2 regions of the Larkinella roseola genome follow, and region 1 is predicted to be linked to the other one. Evidence: riboswitches for the same ligand, from Rfam matches in the RefSeq annotation. Region 1 holds a riboswitch; the other holds the start of a gene.
What was found. Region 1 has a riboswitch for thiamine pyrophosphate ahead of thiM (hydroxyethylthiazole kinase). Riboswitches for the same ligand answer to the same signal wherever they lie in the genome.
Positions count from the first base shown of each region.

Region 2: another riboswitch for thiamine pyrophosphate. It lies ahead of ORG26_RS11610 (TonB-dependent receptor); the one in region 1 lies ahead of thiM (hydroxyethylthiazole kinase).

Region 1 is NZ_CP111085.1:4,795,481-4,798,970, forward strand. Features, by position in the region: gene thiD (bifunctional hydroxymethylpyrimidine kinase/phosphomethylpyrimidine kinase) at 1-262, opposite strand, end outside; gene thiE (thiamine phosphate synthase) at 259-906, opposite strand; gene thiM (hydroxyethylthiazole kinase) at 903-1,709, opposite strand; TPP riboswitch at 1,770-1,870, opposite strand; gene rpiB (ribose 5-phosphate isomerase B) at 1,923-2,354, opposite strand; gene zwf (glucose-6-phosphate dehydrogenase) at 2,465-3,490, shown strand, end outside.
Region 2 is NZ_CP111085.1:2,765,855-2,769,344, forward strand. Features, by position in the region: gene ORG26_RS11610 (TonB-dependent receptor) at 1-1,436, opposite strand, end outside; TPP riboswitch at 1,517-1,613, opposite strand; gene ORG26_RS11615 (DUF5995 family protein) at 1,660-2,412, opposite strand; gene ORG26_RS11620 (ring-cleaving dioxygenase) at 2,574-3,490, shown strand, end outside.

The DNA of each region.
Region 1 (3,490 bases):
TCACATCCGGCGAGTGCAGCATCCCGATTTTGATGGCATCTGCCCCGATATCGCTCAGCACCGCCCGCATCTGTTCGGCAATGAAAGCCGGCGGCACGGACTGGATGGCCGTTACCGCCCGCGTGTTCTGGGCCGTCAGGGCCGTGATGACCGACATGCCGAAGCAGCCGAGGGCCGAGAAGGTTTTCAGATCGGCCTGAATACCAGCCCCGCCGCCGCTGTCGGACCCGGCAATGGTTAAGGTTCGTGCGTACGTTTTCATAAACCTGCTTCGAGTTTTTGAATGAGTTCCCGGGTCGCTTCGTAGGGCGAAACCTGTCCGCAAATGGCCGATACCACCGCCGCACCGCTGACGCCCGTCTGCATGACCTCCCGGATATTACCCGCGCCGATGCCGCCAATGGCAAACGTAGCCAGGTTGGTCCGGCCGCAGATGGTTTGCAGGCCCGCCGGTCCCAGCAGACTCGACGTATCGGTTTTGGTGCCGGTCGGGTAGATGGTGGCAATGCCGAGGTAATCCACGTCCAGATGGCAGGCCGCTTCGGCTTCGCTCAGGTTGTTGACCGAGAGGCCGATGATTTTGTCCGGTCCCAGCAGCTTTCGGGCGAGTGCATACGGCATGTCGTCCTGCCCGATGTGTACACCGTCGGCCCCGATCGCCAGCGCCACGTCGATCCGGTCGTTGATGAGAAGCCGCGCGCCGTAGGGCCGCGTAATGGCCTGAATGGCCAGTCCCAGTTCGACAAAGGCTTGGGTCGAAAGGGCCTTTTCCCGTAACTGAACCCAGCGAACTCCGGCGCGGCAGGCTTCTTCGACTACGAAGGCCAGCGAGTGCCCGGCCTGTCGGCTGATGTGGCTGTCGGTGACGAGGTAAAGCCGGTCGCCGGGCGTTGAAAAATGGATCATAACCGCCGGGTGTCGAGGTTGTCATCTACCGCCGTGGGCGTCAGTTCGTACAGGGCATTCAGGAAATTGACCTGAAGGCTGCCCGGGGCGGCGTGAACGCGGGCGGCCAGTTCGCCGCAGATGCCCATCACGGCCATGGCGTGCCAGGCGGCCCGGAACTGATCGGCGTTGATGGCGGCGAAGGCCCCGATGAGGGCGGTGGCGGTGCAGCCCATGCCCGTCACTTTGGTCATGAGCGGGTGGCCGTTGGACACGACCGCCGTTTCGTCGCCCCGGATGATGTAGTCGTCGGCCCCGCTGATGACCACCACGCAGCCCAGTTCGCGGCTGAGGCGGCGTCCGCTGTCAACGGCCGAATCGGAGCCCTGCGTGCTGTCGACGCCTTTTGTCTGGGCATCCAGTCCGGCGAGCGCCATGATTTCGGAGGCGTTGCCGCGGATGATGTCCGGCGCGGCCAGGGCGAGCAGTTCGCGGCTGGTTTCGTTGCGGAAGGGCGTAGCACCCACGCCTACGGGGTCGAACACAATGGGTTTGCCGAGGTCTTTGGCCCGCCGCATGGCCCGGCGCATCCCGGCCACAAAATTGGCGTCGAGCGTGCCGATGTTAACTACCAGGGCGCTGGCGAGGCTGACAAAATCTTCGACTTCTTCGGCCGCATGCACCATCGCGGGAGAGGCCCCCAGCGCCAGCAGCGCATTGGCCGTGTTGTTCATCACGACGAAATTGGTAATGTTCTGAACCAGCGGAGCCTGCGCCCGAATCTGTTCGACATCATTCCAGAGAGCTTGGGAAACAGAAGACATGTTGCTGTGAAACTAAAGGTACAGCAACTTCAGGGGGAGAGAACGCGGCGCAACAGCGCATGAAAAGCCTTCACTTTTCCCTACGGCAGTACAAACTGCATCAGGTTCTGAGGGTATGATCTCAGTCAGACCAACTGGTGCTGACACCCCTAAAGTTGTGCGGCAAAGGTAGCGCGCCCGGACGTAGGAAGAAAGCGCCGGGCGCGGGAAATCTTAGTCTTCGTCCAGCATGGCAATCCGGGCCGTGTGCCGACCGCCTTCAAACGGCGTGTTCAGCCAAAGCTTTACCATTTCGAGGGACATGTTGTAGGACACCATCCGCTGCCCGATGGAAATCATGTTGGCGTCGTTGTGCTGGCGGGCGAGTTTGGCCGTTTCCTTATTCCAGACCACCGCGCAGCGGATTCCCTTGAACCGGTTGGCCATCATCGCCTCGCCGTTGCCCGAGCCGCCCAGAACGATGCCGCGCTCGGCTTCGCCCCTGAGTACGGCCTCGGCCACGGGGCGGATAAAGCGGGGGTAATCCACGGGAGTTTCGGAGTCTGTGCCGTAATCAAGGATTTCGTGGCCCAGTTCTTCGAGCATGGTTTTGATGGTTTCTTTATGCCGAAAGCCGGCGTGGTCGGAGCCAATGGCTATTTTCATGCGGGTAGAGTTGATTCCTGTTGTTAAAACACTCATTTTGGACAAAAATAGCAATGTACCTCGGGTAATCTTCAAAAATCAACAAACGGGCTAACGCCTGTCGGTACAGCATGACTCCTACGCTCCTTTTCATCTTCGGTGGCAGTGGCGACCTGAACTTCCGCAAACTCACCCCCGCGCTTTACAACCTGTTTATTGACCACTACCTGCCGGAAAAATTCGCCGTCGTCGGGCTGGGCCGAAGTCCGTACAGCGACGAGTCGTTTCGCGAACGGCTGCTAGAAGGCGTCCGGGAGTTTTCGCGCCGGAAAGACGATGCACCCTGGGCCGACTTTGCGCCGCTGGTGTCGTATCTGCCGCTGGACGCCGGGAAAAGCGAAGATTTCGGCCTGATCGCCGACTTTGTCAACCGCCGGGAAAAGGAGTGGGGCGGCTCCGCCAACGTGGTGTTTTACCTGGCCGTAGCGCCCCAGCTGGTGCCGGGAATCGCGCAGAATCTGGGCAAACTGCCCCTGTGCGGCAACAAAGCCCGCGTGCGGATTGTGGTCGAAAAGCCCTTCGGGCACAATCTGGCGAGCGCCCGCGAACTCAACGGGCTGCTGGGCGGGCTGTTTGCCGAAGAACAGATTTACCGCATCGATCATTATCTGGGCAAGGAAACCGTCCAGAACATTCTGGCGCTCCGCTTCGCCAACGCCCTGTTTGAGCCGATCTGGAACCGGCACTACATTGATTACGTGCAGATAACGGCGGCCGAAACGGTGGGTCTGGAAGGGCGCGGTGGCTACTACGAAAAATCCGGGGCCCTGCGCGACATGGTGCAGAACCACCTCCTCCAACTGCTCTGCATGGTGGCTATGGAAGCGCCGGTTTCGTTCGACGCCAACGAAATCCGTAACAAAAAGGTGGACGTGCTGAACGCCATCCGCCGGTTCGATGCCGAGGCGGTGCGCGACAATGCCGTCCGGGGGCAGTACGACGAAGGAACGGCCGGCGGCAAGGCCATCCCCGCTTACCGCAAAGAAGAGGGTGTTAATCCGAATTCTGCGACCGAAACCTTCGCCGCCGTGAAGTTTTTTGTCGACAACTGGCGGTGGCAGGGCGTCCCGTTCTACGTCCGGACCGGGAAGCTTTTG
Region 2 (3,490 bases), 2.0 Mb from region 1:
TTGAAGTCGGTTTTGATGGCATCGTCTTCGTAATACCGCTGCCGGATGTCGCTCGTACTGGCAAACCGGGCCCAGATGATTTCGCCGTAATGCTTGCCCTGGTACTGGTTCCAGCCGCCGCCGATGTTGGCCGTCAGTTTGCCAAAGCTGTTGTAGTCCAGCGACCACACGGCCCCGTAGTAATCATTGTCCAGCCAGCGGCGGCGAATGAGGTCCGTGGAGGTCACGGTATCCCGCCCAACGACGACCGGCGGTAGACCGTATCCGCTGAAGTCTTCCCCTTCGCGATACTGCTCGTAGTAGCCCCGGCCTTTCGTATAGAACAGCGAGGCGTTCAGCCGCCAGTTCCGACTCAGTTCGTGCGAACTGATGAGCTGGTAGTTGTCCTGCTGGTAATTGTCCGTTTCATTGTCGTAGGTATAAGGGTTGAAGGTCCGGTTGGTCTTCAGCAGATTTTCGGGTACGCCTCCCCAGGACTGGTACGTCTTTTCCTGTCCCGAAAAAACATTCAGGCGGGCAAAGCTTTTCTTCCCGTACCAGCCACCCGACAGGTAGAACGACTTCAGGTCCGAGGAAGCTCGGTCGATGTAGCCGTCGGAAGTAATCTTGGACAGCCGGGCGTCCACCACGAATCCACCCTTCAATAAACCCGTTCCTGCCAGCACATTGTATTTGCGGGTGTTGAAACTTCCTGCCGATAGATTCGTTTCGGCATATGGATTTTTGGTCAGCGAATGGGTCTGGATGTTCACCGAAGCACCGAACGCTCCGGCTCCGTTGGTGGACGTGCCGACGCCCCGCTGAATCTGCACGCTGCTTACCGACGAAGCGAAGTCCGGCATGTTGACCCAGAACGTTCCCTGCGACTCGGCGTCGTTGTACGGAATTCCGTTAAGCGTCACGTTGACCCGGGTAGCGTCCGAGCCGCGAATCCGGATGCCGGTGTAGCCGACGCCCGCGCCCGCGTCCGAGGTCGTTACGACAGAAGGGGAGAAGTTGAGCAGCACCGGCAGGTCCTGTCCGAGGTTCAGCTTCCGGAGCTGGGACTGGCTGACGTTCGTGTGGGCGATGGCGGACTTCTCATTGGCTCGCGTCGCGCTGACCACCACCTCGTCCATAACCACTTCGCTTTTGGGCAGTTCGAAGGATTGCGTCGCGTCGGACCTCAGTTCCACCTCCCGGACCTGCGCCTCGAAACCCAGGAGCGAAACCCGAATCTGGTAGGTGCCGGGTTTAAGGTTGGTCAGGCGATAACCACCCGACGCATCGGTTACCGTTCCTTTGTAACTACCTTCCACCAGAACGGCCGCCCCGGGCAGCGCACCGCCGCCGGATTCCTTGACCGAACCGGAAAGAGAAAATTGCGCCCAGACGGGCAGGCACGACAGCCAGAACAGAAGCGTCGCGCCAAAGCGATAGGTTTTCGCCTTTTTCATAGGATAGAAAAAGCACGAATAGGTAAAGGGGCCACACCTATCCTTTGGTTAAATTATAGTAAATGAAACTTGTGCGGAATGACGTTCCGCGTTACCATCCCTTCGCCGGCATTACCCGGTGCAGGTTCAATGGGTATAATCTCAGCCCGTTGTATTAAGGCACCCCCTGGAAGATTAGTGTTGCAAAGGTAACGGGATTTTCAGACGCAATGCAAGCGGCCGGTCAATCTTTCAGAATGGCGATCACCTTCCGCGGTTCTTTGATCTCCGTCATACGGACCAGTCTCAGGATGGCTTCTTCCAGAAAAGCCGGCTTCTCGATGAGCCGTGCAAGTCCGGCAATGCGGTCATCCAGCTGCCGGATGTACGCCTGTTGCTGCGGCGGAGCCATAAATGCCAGTTCGGTCGCCACCCGCCAGGCTTCTTCCCGGGCGACGCCGATGCTGAAGTTGACAAGGTCGTCGTCCACATTGCCCGTAACCCGGTCGAGCCAGCGCATCGGGAACCAGACCTGCGTCAGTTCATCCTGCACGGTTCGGGTGAGGGAAGCAAGGACGCCGTTGATGGCCATAAAGTCCTTTTCCAGTTTCCAGATGGCCTTGCCGGGGCAGGTCTGCGCGGCCGCGATGCCGAGGTCCAGATTGATATGGGCGTTGATGCCCAGAATTAGGTGCTGCATGACCGTGATCTGGTTCAGTCTGCAGGCTTCGAAAGCGATGTGCCACGCCTGGGTGGTCGGCTGGCGGAGCCGGTGCTGTTCGTACGCCTGCAAATACCGGTCGGCAAAAAGGACATCCAGCCGGGCCATGCGCGGGCCGTCTTCAAACTTCCCTTTTCGGATGCCTTCGAGAACGGCGGCCGTCATCCGGCGGTACAGGCTGGCAAAGTACCCCAGGGTTGAATTGGCCGTGATGGACTGCTGAATAATAGCGTCAAGCGACTGAATGACGTCTTCGATGGTAACGGGCTGGACCATATCAATCAGTAGATAAAGTTCAACAAGTTAGAAGTTTCCGGAATCAACCCTTAACATTATGAACTTAATTTATAAATTCAATGTATATACATCAAATGTCATAACATTTAAACTTAGGACTGATTACCTGAACAATTTTCCTCACAAATTATTCCACAACTATGGAAACGCTAATCACCGGACTTCATCACGTAACCGCCCTTGCCGGCAACGCCCAGCGCAATGTTGATTTTTATACCGGCTTTCTCGGCCAGCGGCTCCTGAAGAAAACCATCAATTTCGACGCCCCGGACGTTTACCACCTGTACTACGGTGACGAAACGGGTTCGCCGGGCACGATCATGACGTTTTTCCCGTACGAAGGCATTCCGCGTGGCCGCAAGGGAGCCGGACAATTGACCTATACCGCCTACTCCGTCCCGACGGCTTCGCTCAGTTTCTGGATGGACCGGCTGAACAGCTTCAGCATTCCGTACGCCGGGCCTTACAAACGCTTCAACGAAACCTACCTGCGTTTCGAAGACTTCGACGGCATGGGCGTAGAACTGGTTTTTAATGATAACGATACCCGAACGGGCTGGCACAACGACCAGATTCCGGCCGAGTTTGCCGTAAAAGGTTTCTATACCGTCACGCTGAATGAATCGAAGGTGGACAATACGGTCAAACTGCTGACGGAAACGATGAACCACACGCTGGTAGCGGAAGAAAATGGACTGTACCGCTTTCAGTCGGGTGCCGGTGGCGCGGGCAGCTACGTCGATGTACAGGTTTCACCCAACGCGGTCCGGGCCCTGCAGGGCGGCGGGTCGGTTCACCACGTAGCTTTTGCCACGCCGACGGACGAGACACAGTTGCAGATCCGGGAGAAACTGATGGAAGACGGATATAACCCGACGCAGGTGCTGGACCGGAATTATTTCCACAGCATTTATTACCGGGAGCCGGGTGGTATCCTGTTCGAAGTGGCAACCAACCCGCCGGGTTTCGCCGTCGACGAACCTGTTACCGAGTTGGGGAAAACGCTTAAATTGCCCGAGTGGTACGAACCCCGCCGCGCCCAGATCGAAGCAGGGCT